2 linked regions of the Thermogutta terrifontis genome follow. The protein of the gene in region 1 binds, or shares a complex with, the protein of each later gene. Links are inferred from orthologs where the notes say so. Each region holds a gene or a part of one and is shown in the gene's direction. Other genes may lie near its edges.

The links.
Region 2: the proteins of secY (region 1) and secA are in contact, whole or in part, in a crystal structure (PDB 3DIN), measured with the Thermotoga maritima proteins. The link is inferred for Thermogutta terrifontis from one-to-one orthologs. Residues at the interface, in WP_004081795.1 of Thermotoga maritima: Glu108, Gly109, Glu110, Glu111, Ala236, Glu237, Arg238, Arg239, Ile240, Thr241, Ile242, Gln243, Tyr244, Ala245, Arg246, Arg247, Val248, Thr249, Gly250, Arg251, Arg252, Val253, Tyr254, Gly256, Ala257, Ser258, Thr259, Tyr260, Leu261, Pro262; in WP_004082002.1 of Thermotoga maritima: Glu261, Ala262, Arg263, Lys300, Ala301, Arg302, Thr303, Ile304, Ile305, Leu323, Tyr324, Asp325, Pro326, Val329, Ser330, Tyr333, Ile336, Lys340, Phe345, Val349, Glu363, Phe364, Tyr374, Ser375, Gly376, Gly377, Glu393, Ile395, Thr482, Ser483.

Annotation. Positions count from the first base shown.
Region 1 is NZ_CP018477.1:1,386,441-1,391,180, forward strand. The notes cover bases 792-3,755. They hold secY (preprotein translocase subunit SecY), read left to right. Parts: upstream 792-1,574; coding sequence 1,575-2,936; downstream 2,937-3,755. Other genes in these bases: rpsE (30S ribosomal protein S5), read left to right, coding at 792-1,023; rplO (50S ribosomal protein L15), read left to right, coding at 1,020-1,520; THTE_RS05280 (adenylate kinase), read left to right, coding at 3,025-3,588; map (type I methionyl aminopeptidase), read left to right, coding at 3,643-3,755. Outside these bases: rplR (50S ribosomal protein L18), read left to right, coding at 5-502; more of rpsE, read left to right, coding at 532-791; more of map, read left to right, coding at 3,756-4,494; rpmJ (50S ribosomal protein L36), read left to right, coding at 4,608-4,721. UniProt on the Escherichia coli protein: The central subunit of the protein translocation channel SecYEG. Consists of two halves formed by TMs 1-5 and 6-10.
Region 2 is NZ_CP018477.1:1,805,470-1,811,535, forward strand. What follows is about bases 1,028-5,317. They hold secA (preprotein translocase subunit SecA), read left to right. Parts: upstream 1,028-1,415; coding sequence 1,416-5,117; downstream 5,118-5,317. Other genes in these bases: THTE_RS06845 (3-deoxy-D-manno-octulosonic acid transferase), read left to right, coding at 5,241-5,317. In the rest of the region: THTE_RS06835 (Nif3-like dinuclear metal center hexameric protein), read right to left, coding at 1-540; more of THTE_RS06845, read left to right, coding at 5,318-6,066. UniProt on the Escherichia coli protein: Required for protein export, interacts with the SecYEG preprotein conducting channel.

The DNA of each region.
Region 1 (4,740 bases):
AGCCGTGAGTCAGCTTAAACGTTTACAGCGGCGACGGTTGCGGCGAATGTATCGGGTGCGTAACAAACTCAAGAGGGTCTCCACGCGACCCCGATTGAGCGTGTTCCGCAGCCATAAACATATTTACGCCCAGATTATCGACGATACCCAGGGGCGGACCCTGGCGGCGGCCAGCACGGTGGAAAAGGACATCCGCGACATGGTGGGCGGATATGGTGGCAACATCCAGGCGGCCACCGTGGTGGGACGCATCATCGCTGAACGGGCCCTGGCCGCGGGTATTCGCCAGGTCGTGTTCGATCGCGGACCGTATAAGTATCATGGTCGGGTGGCGGCCCTGGCGGATGCTGCCCGCGATGCTGGGCTGGATATCGGGCCCAAGAAGGAGGTTCAGGCGGCTTCTGTACAGGAAGAAACTGACAAGAAAGGCCAGAAGACAAAAGGTGGCGGCAAGGCCGAAGCCACCAATAAAGGCAAAGGTGGGGAGAAAAACAAATCCTGATTGTGGATACAGAGAAGTAAGGGTCACTCATGGCAACAGACCTTGAACCGATCCGTGGCCAACTGATCGAAAAAGTCCTCAGCGTCCGCCGGTGCGCGGCCGTCGTTAAGGGGGGACGCCGGTTCAGCTTTACCGCGCTGGTGGTCGTTGGTGACGGCATGGGCAAAGTAGGCTGGGGGTACGGAAAAGCGAATGAGGTCCCACCGGCCGTTGCCAAGGCGATCAAAGACGGAATGCGGCGGATGAAGCCGGTTACCGTTATCGATGGCACGATTCCCCACAAGGTGTGGGGAGAATTCGGAGCCGCCAAGGTCGTGCTCATCCCGGCAGGACCGGGAACGGGCGTCATTGCGGGTGCGGCGGTGCGGGCGGTCTGCGAGGCGGCCGGGATCAAAAACATCCTGACCAAAAGCTACGGAAATACCAACCCCATCAACCTGGTGAAAGCCACGATGAACGCCCTCGAACAGTTGCGATCGAGGGCTGAGGTTGAACGATTGAGAGGGACATCACTGGCATGAATATTGATCAGGTCAACCGAGGTATCGTAAAACATAAAGCGCGAAAGAGAGTCGGCCGGGGACCCAGCTCGGGACACGGAAAGACCTGCGGTCGTGGGCATAAGGGTGCACGGTCCCGGAGCGGTTGGCGTCAGAAGGCCGGCTTTGAAGGCGGTCAGATGCCCCTTATCCGTCGCGTGCCTAAGCGGGGCTTCAATAACGCGCGATTCGCACCCCGGATTGCCGAGGTCAATGTGGAGGTCCTTGAGAAGCTGTTTGCCGATGGGAGCGAGGTGAACCCCGAGGTCCTCAAGGAGCGGGGGGTGATCAAAGGGGCGTTTGACGAGGTGAAGATTCTCGGCGATGGCGAGCTCACCAAGAAGCTCGTCGTTGCAGCCCATCGGTTCAGCCGCTCGGCGAAAGAAAAGATTGAAAAGGCCGGTGGTCAGGCGGTGGTTCTGCCGGGTAAAACACCCGTGGAGGAAAAAAAGAAACAGAAGAAGGCGGCCACGACCTGATGACGCGGTGAAAATGGATTAGCTGGCAGTGCCTGACACGGGACGGTCCGGTGTATGTGGGAAAAAATTCGCATTATCTTCACGATCCGTGAACTTCGTCAGAAGATCCTGCTAACGCTTCTCCTTCTGGCGATTTACCGTATCGGTGAGCAAATTCCCGTGCCGGGCGTCAATACCGAGCGGATGACAGCCATTTTCCGCAGCGAGGCCGCCGGTGGGTTCCGCGACCTCCTGGATCAGATCACCGTGTTCGCGGCCAGCCGCCTGGACCAGGCCACCATCTTCGGCCTGGGAATCATGCCCTATATCTCGGCATCGATCATCTTCCAGCTTCTCGCCAGTGTTTATCCGCCCCTCGAAAAGCTGAAGAAGGAGGGGCCGGCGGGCTATAAGAAGATCAACGAGTACACGCGCTACGCCACTGTGGGAATTTGCATCATCCAGAGCTGGATGTATGTGGCCTGGCTAAGCGCCCAGGGATTCGTGCGCCCGGAGTATACCTACGGCGAAGGACAGGGCGTTTACTTCTCCTGGTTCCTCATGGCCGTCATTACGATGACGGCGGGGACCACCTTCCTTATGTGGCTGGGGGAGCAGATCGATGAGTACGGCGTGGGTAATGGGATTAGCCTCCTTATCATGGCGGGAATTTTGGCCCGGATGATCCCGGCCTTGTATCAGGAGCTGCGGCCAGTTTTCGACGAGGGGCTTGAGCTAAGCAGCACTGGCGGCAAACTCGGGTTCGACACCCTGGCTGTGCTGTTTGTCCTCTTCGTCTCGGTTGTGGCGGGAGTCGTCTATATGACCCGCGCGCAGCGGCGGATCCTCACGCAGAGTGCGAAGCACGTGCGAGGTCGCCGTGTGTACGGGGGAGCTCGGGATTATCTGCCGCTCCTTGTCAATCAGGCGGGTGTGATGCCGATCATCTTTGCCAGCAGTCTCCTGCTGTTCCCGCTGACGTTTTTCCAGACGCTTGCCCATTGGTATCCCGGATCGGCGTGGATCGCCGCCCTCGCTAATGTCTTTCACCGTGGGGACGGTTTCTGGTACAACGCGATGTACATCGGGTTGATTTACTTCTTCTGCTACTTCTGGACTGCGATCACTTTCAACCCCAATGAGATTGCCGAGCAGCTCAAGGACAACGGAAGCATTATCATGGGCTATCGGCCGGGGCGTCGCACTGCGGAATATCTCGAAAAGGTGATGGTGCGAATCACCTATGTGGGGGCGGGCTTTCTCGCGGCGGTGGCGATTATCCCGACGATCGTCGCGGACTGGCTGGGAGTCAACTATCAGATCGCTCAGTTCTACGGCGGCACGAGCCTTCTCATCGCGGTGAGCGTCGCCTTCGATCTGGTGCAGAAAATCGATAGCCACATCGTGATGAGAAACTACAAGGGCTTGCTAGAGTAACGTGGGCTTCGTTCGGTACATTCCCCGGTGAGGTTAAAGGTGGGGCGGATGAGTCGTTTCGTTTTGGCTTCGGGCGAGGGTACAGAGGATGAGAATCGTATTCATTGGGCCTCCGGGAGCGGGAAAAGGGACCCAGGCGCAGAAAATTGTCGAACGGTACATGATCGCGCATTTGTCCACGGGTGACATGCTCCGTGCGGCCCGGGACGCTAAGACGCCCCTCGGGCTGAAGGCCGACGAATTTATGTCGCGGGGGGAATTGGTCCCCGACGACATCATCATTGACCTGATTCGGGAGCGTCTGCAATCACCGGACTGCCGCCGCGGTTATTTACTGGATGGGTTTCCCCGGACGATCGCGCAGGCGGAGGCGCTCGACGCGATGCTGGCTTCCCAGAATACCCCGCTCGATGTGGTGCTGGAATTGCAGGTTCCGGAGGATGAGTTATTCAGGCGTTTGGCCGGACGAGGTCGGGCGGACGATAAACCGGAAGTCATTCGCCAGCGACTCGTGGCATATCGAACGCAGACAGAGCCCCTGCTGGATTACTACCGCCGAAAAAACTTGCTCCGCAGCGTCGATGGGGTGGGGACGGTGGATGAGATTTTCGAGCGTATTCGTGCCATCCTCGACGAGTTTGCCGGGGCGTAATGAGCCGCAGGTCGGCGGGAGGGGCCTCCGAAGAGACCAGGGAGTCTACGAGGTGTGATCAATTTGCGCTCGCGAAGCGAAATCCTAAAAATGCGGAAGGCGGGGCTGGTCGTATGGAAGGCCCTCCAGCTTGTGAAGGCACTCGTGCGGCCCGGCGTGAAAACGAAAGACATTGACCAGGCCGTCGAAGAGTTTTACCGGAAGTGCAAAGCGGAGTCGCTGTTTAAAGGATACCCGGGCAAAGTACCGTTCCCCGCCGTGACGTGTATCTCGGTGAACGACGAGGTCGTTCATGGAATTCCTGGGGAGCGGGTCATCGCGGAGGGGGATATCGTCAGCGTTGATACGGGATGCCGGGTCGATGGTTGGTGTGGGGATGCCGCGGTGACAATTCCCGTTGGGAATGTGGCGCCGCAGGTGGCCAGACTGGTGGATGTGACCAAGCGGACCCTGGATCTGGCCATCGAACTGGCGGGGAAGAAGACCTACTGGAGCGAGGTGGCGGCCGCCATGCAGGACTACGTGCGAAGCCACGGCTTCAGCGTAGTCGAGGCCTTTGTCGGGCACGGAATCGGGCGGCAAATGCACGAAGAGCCCCAGGTGCCCAATTTTGTCAACGAATTTTTCCTCCGCCGGGGGGATTTTCGTCTCCAACCAGGGTTGGTGATCGCCATCGAGCCGATGGTCAATTTGGGCACCAAAAAGGTGAGACTGAGCCGTGATTACTGGACCCAACTAACGGCAGATGGAAAGCCGAGCGCCCATTTCGAGCATACCGTTGCAATCACCGAAGAAGGGCCATACGTCCTGACGGGGCCACTCGGTCCGATGGACGAGCAAATGGGGTTTGATCCTGAAAAGGAGGGGTGTCTGGCCCTTCTGGAAATCGAAAAACAATCTTCATGATGCCCTGCACCCGAGGGCCATTGTGGGGTGGGGACGCTTGAGCATTCTCACCTAAGAGCGTTATACTTGAATTTTTGCCTACTCCGAAGGACTGTTACGGGGGATAATCGGCAATGAAAGTGCGAGCAAGTGTCAAACGGCTGTGCGGTAACTGTAAGGTGGTCCGACGAAAGGGCCGCCTGTACATCATTTGCTCCAACCCACGGCACAAGCAGCGGCAGGGTTAGGAGGCAGGGACCGCGCAGG
Region 2 (6,066 bases), 420 kb from region 1 along the record:
CCGTTCTACGGGAAGGCGTGGCGTGCCCGCTACGGAAATGTGCTTCAAACCGAAGACGGTCTTCACATACTGGGCAAATTCCAAAAATGGTCGCGGTTCGGGAAGAATTCCTAGACGCCCTGTCCCCAGGGAAGGCTCCGCGGGCAACGGTCGAAGAGGCCGAATGTCTGTGAGCTTCAACCGCTCCGCCAAAAGTTGATTTATGCCCTGTGCGGCAGAATCGAACGAGGTATGAGGTGAAAATACCGCAATCTTTTGAGCGGCCAGTTGCCACAGTATCCAGCCTGACAATGTTTCTGTGGTGATAGCCTTCAAAGGTGTGAAAGGCACCGGGTGGTGACTAATCACCAGGTCAGCCCCTTTCTCGATTGCTTCAGCCACCGTTCTTGGCGAAAGCGTGAGGCACGTCATGAGCCGACCGACGGCTCGCGCGGGGTCGCCCAGCAGCAGGCCGGTGTTGTCCCAGCTTTCTGCAAGGTCGGGCGGACAGATCTCCCGGCAGGCACTGCAGAGGTCTGCGACGGTCGGTTGAGGGGTCATAAGGCGGCTCCGTCAGGAAAACCGTAATGCACATGCGGTATTTTTCGTTTAATAAGAGATACGATTTTCGTCCTATTATGTTCCCTCCGGAAGTATGGGGGCAGATGGACCTAAGGCTGATTCCTGCGTCGCCGCGTGGAAGAATTATCGTCCATTCAGCGGGTAGGCGGGAAGGCTGGGATGGCTATCGGCGCGCCAGACGGCTCGGTCGCACCAGCTAGATTTCCATTATTGGTCCGATTTTTGTGCGATGAGCCTGGCAGGTGGTCCAGGGGGCATATTGATTTGTGGAAGCTGCCGCTGTCTGGGGGCGAACGAGGGGGCAAAACCCTGTCCTCGCCGTGTTTTCGCCAATAAGGGACGCCGATCGCGGCAAGGTTTGGAGGTGGAGGACATTCAGTCCGGAGGCACGCTGCTGTCTCGTGTTTAGCCCGCCGTGGGGGCGATTCATGGATTGCCCCGGCAAGACGTTGGACCTGTTACTTTTCCCGGATGTTAACGAAAAATCGGGGCAAGTCCGTTGGAAAAACGTGTTGACGCCCAGCCGTGTTGGTGCTAAGTTGCGAATTCGTGTGAAGTTGTGATGCAAAGTGCCGTTTTTCGGACACGGTTGGCAGATCATCTTCACAACAGGGCGTGACGAAAAGCCTACAATAAAAGTAGGATTTGGCGGATTTTTATCTTAGGGAGCTTTTTGGCGCGGCTTTTGCATCAGCCTGCCAGACTGCGCGAAATCTCTGCCTTGTGATACAATCGGGGCGCGGACCGTGCCTGTTGGTCAGAGGACGCGTAGCCGGCGCAGGTTCGTCTGGAAAGCCTGACCCGGAACGAGTACTTCAAGCAAGCAACCAAAGAAAGAATTTCCGTATAAAGCCATGGAACTTCTCGAACGACTGTGGGATTTTGCGACGGATACGTTTGTGGTGATTGGCCAGGCCGTGGACAGGACGCTCACGTCCCTGTTCGGCTCGGCCAATGCCCGCTATTTGCGGAAACTCCAACCCAAGGTTCAGGCCATCAATGACCTGGAACCTCGTTATCAGAAAATGACCGATGCGGAACTCCGCGAGCAGACGGACAAGTTCCGCAAACGTCTGGAAGCCGGCGAGACTCTGGACGACCTTCTCATCGAGGCCTTCGCGGTCTGTCGGGAGGCATCGCGACGGGTTTTGGGGATGCGGCATTTTGATGTGCAATTGATGGGAGGGATGGTCCTTCACGCCGGGGCCATTGCAGAGATGGTGACTGGTGAAGGGAAGACCCTTGTGGCAACGCTCCCGGCCTATCTCAATGCACTGGAAGGGAAGGGGGTCCATGTCGTCACCGTCAATGACTACCTCGCTCGCCGCGACATGGAATGGATGGGCCCACTGTACATGTTCCTCGGGTTGACTGTCGGCGCCATCCAGCACGACATGGGAGCGGTGGAGCGTCAGAAAGCGTACAGTTGCGACATCACGTATGGAACCAACAACGAGTTCGGTTTCGACTACCTCCGCGATAACATGCGGCTGGCCGCTAAAGGCGACCCTCGCTATCCGCCGGAGTATCAGCAGGTTCAAAGGCGGCTCCACTACGCCATTATCGACGAGGTGGATAATATCCTCATCGACGAAGCGCGAACCCCGCTCATTATCTCGGGTCCTGCCCACGATGATATTTCGCGATACAAGCGGGCGGATCAGATTGCCCGGCAGCTCATTCGAGATGTGCACTTTGTGGTCAATGAAAAGGATCATACCTGCCACCTGACGGAGGAAGGCATCCGCAAGGCGGAGGAACTGGCGGGGGTTGAAAGCTTTTACACGGCCGGCAATCTGGAATGGCCTCACCTCATCGATAACGCTCTGAAAGCCCACCATCTCTACAAGCGCGACGTCCACTACGTCGTGGAAAACAACCAGGTCATCATTGTCGATGAGTTCACCGGTCGCTTGATGTATGGGCGGCAGTGGAGCGACGGTCTGCATCAGGCGGTGGAGGCCAAGGAAGGTGTTCCCATCAAGGAAGAAACCCAAACGCTGGCCACCATCACCATCCAGAATTTCTTCCGCCTGTATGACAAAATCTGCGGAATGACGGGAACGGCCATGACGGAGGCCAACGAATTCTGGAAGATCTACAAGCTGGAAGTGGTGGCCATTCCCACGAACAAGCCGCTCCGCCGCATCAATTACCCGGACGTCATCTACCGCACCGCCCGGGAAAAATACAAAGCGATTGTCGACGAAATCGAACGCATGCACAAATGGGATACGGTTTGGTATTCCCGCTACGAATACGAAGTGGGACAGATTTTAGAGGAGGGCGAGGAGGAAATTGTCTTCCGCACCAAAGAAGGCGAGCGGAAGGTCATCCCTCGTTCCAAGATTCATAACATCGAAAAGAAGGGGCGGCCCATTTTGGTGGGGACGGTCTCGGTCGAGAAGAGCGAAATGCTCTCGGAGATGCTCACAAGGCGGGGAATTCCGCACCAGGTCCTCAACGCCAAACACCACGCGCGGGAAGCGGAAATCATTGCCCAGGCCGGACGAAAAGGAGCGGTCACGATCGCCACCAACATGGCTGGTCGTGGAACCGACATCATATTGGGTGGCAATCCCGAGGCCAAAGCCTGGTCCATTCTTCAGCACAAGTACCGCAGTCGTTTGGACGTGCCGCGCGAAGAGTGGGAAGCGCTTGTTAAGGAAATCGAAGAAAAGGAGCAAATGAAGGCCGAGGGGCGAGAGGTAGCTCGGCTGGGCGGCCTTCATGTGATCGGTACCGAGCGGCACGAGTCGCGGCGGATTGACAATCAGCTTCGCGGACGTGCGGGCCGTCAGGGAGATCCAGGGAGCAGCCGATTCTTCCTGTCCCTGGAAGACGATCTGATGCGCATTTTCGCGGGCGATTGGGTGAAAAACATTCTCACCCGACTTGGCATGGAAGAGGGGCAGGCCATCGAAAGCCCAATGGTGACGCGCCGTATCGAAGCCGCCCAGAAAAAAGTGGAGGAACGGAATTTTGAAATCCGCAAGAACCTGCTCGAATACGATCAGGTGATGGACGAGCAGCGGAAACGAGTGTACGGCTATCGACAGAAGATCCTGGAAGGGGCGGATTGCCGGTTGCTCATCCGCGAAATGATTCGGGAGCAGATCGAAAAAAATCTGAACACCTTCCTGGACAAGAATTACGGGGCAGAGACGTTCGCCCAATGGATCAGCAAACAACTTTCAGTGGAATTCCGGGCACGGGAGTTCCGGGGGATGGATTTTCCCACCGCAGAAGCCTATGCCCGAGACCACGCCGAGCGAATGGCCGAAAGCCAGATTTTCGACCTGATCGAGGAAAACCTGCCTGAGGAAGCCGAGGAAAGCGACTGGAACTGGGAAGCCTTGACCAAATCGGTGAACACCCGGTGGCGTCTCAATCTTAAAGAGCGGGATTTGCGGCGGATTCCCCGCGACCAGCTTTCCGAATTCCTCATCGAAAAGGCCCAGGAGTCGATTCGCACCGTTGATTTAAGCGAGGGAGCCAAATTCCTCGATCCTGACTTCGGACTCAAGTCGGCGATTAACTGGGTCCGCAGCAAGTTTGGGATCGAGCTTACCCTCGAGGACCTCCGCGATCGGGAACCGGCGGCCGTCAAGGATTATGTCTATGAAGCGGCCCTCAAAGCCTATCGTCAGAAGGAAATCGAACTGCCGCTAAGGGTGGGGCTGAGCCGATTCGTGACACAAGACGCCCTGGGACGAAGAACGTACGATCGGGAAACGCTGGCGCGATGGGCGAAGGCACGCTTTGGTCTGGAATTGACCGAGGAAGACCTGCGGCAGCGATCGTGGGAAGAAATTTCCGCCCTTTTGTGGGAAGCCAGTGAGCGTGACTATGAAAGGACGGAGACCCTTCGCGCCGAAGGCGAATCCTTGCTTGCGAGTCTGTTCGAAGGGAGTGGCGAGGATGCAAGGGCGAAATGCCCGCGCAACCATCCCCGGCTTGTGGAATTCTGCCGCTGGGTTCATGAACACCTGGGGATGGAACTGACTCCTGACGAAGTCAGCCGCATGGAACGTCGCGATCTGGAATGGAAATTCCGCGACGCCTTCAACGATCGCTATTCTCCCGAAATGCGGCAATTGGAGCGATTCCTCGTGCTTTACACGCTGGATAGCGCCTGGAAGGACCACCTGTTGGTCATGGATCACCTGCGGAGTGCTGTGAGCCTGCGGGGCTACGCTCAGGTGGATCCCAAGGTGGAATACAAGCGCGAGGGAATGCGGCAATTTGAACTGATGTGGGAGTCGGTGGCCCGTCGCGTGACGGACCTCATCTACCGCATGGAACAACTGGATGACCGGTTCGTGCGCTCGCTGTGGCGGGAGACGCGGGCGGTTCACGACAGCACCACATCGAGTTCAGCCATCCAGGAAACGATGAAGGAGCAGCAGGAAACCATTGATTCCACACAACAGACGGGAGGCAAACGCCAGCCCATCCGCAAAACAGGCCCGGATGTGGGTCGAAATGATCCTTGCCCATGTGGTAGTGGCAAGAAATATAAACACTGCTGCATGCGGAACCGCGGCGCTGCCTGAGAATATGCCCACGTGCGGTGATGATCGGGGCACCAGTCGCGGCTTCTCGATCAGACTAAAATGGAATCGAAATTGAGCGGGGTATTTTGATGTGACCACGGTTTGCGGGGAAAGGAGGCCCCGATGATCTCATTCATGGATCTTGCCTACCTTGCCGGGTTAGGCCTGCTGTCGCCGATCTGGGTTTGGCGACTGTTGAGGCATCCCCAGAAGTATCGGCAGGGATGGCGGGCCAAGCTGTGGGGCGACGTGCCTCCGCGAGAAAATGCTCAACCATGCCTGTGGTTCCATGCGGTGAGCGTCGGGGAAGTCAATCTCCTGAGACCACTCCTGGTCGAGGTCCAGCGCCGACTCCCGCATGTGGATATTCGACTCAGCACCACAACCCGCAGCGGCTTCGAAGTCGCAAACAAAAAGTACGCGGAATTGGCCCCCTTTTTTACACCTTTCGATTGGAGCTGGGCTGTTCGCCGCGCCGTGGAGCGTATTCACCCATCGGTGCTCGTTTTGACTGAGCTCGAGATCTGGCCCCAGCTCATCGCGGAGGCCAAAAACGCCGGCGCCCGGGTTGCCGTGGTTAATGGTCGCCTGAGTGACCGGAGCTTTCGCGGTTATCGAGCGGCCATGCCGTTTCTGAGATCAACCTTTCAGAAACTTGATACGGTCGCCGCCCAGGATCAGCGTACAGCCAAGCGATTCATCGCCTTGGGTGTGCCCCCTGACCGGGTGTTTGTCACGGGATCGTTGAAATTCGACGGCGCCGAGTGTGATCGCGGCAATCCCCACACTCAGTCGCTACGGGAACTGGCGCGGATAGCTCGCGACGAAACGGTGTTTCTGGCAGGGAGTACCCAGGAGGGCGAGGAGGCCGCCGCACTGGAGGTGTTTCGGCGATTAGCGCCGACTTTTCCGCACCTGCGACTCATCCTCGTGCCACGCCATCCAGAGC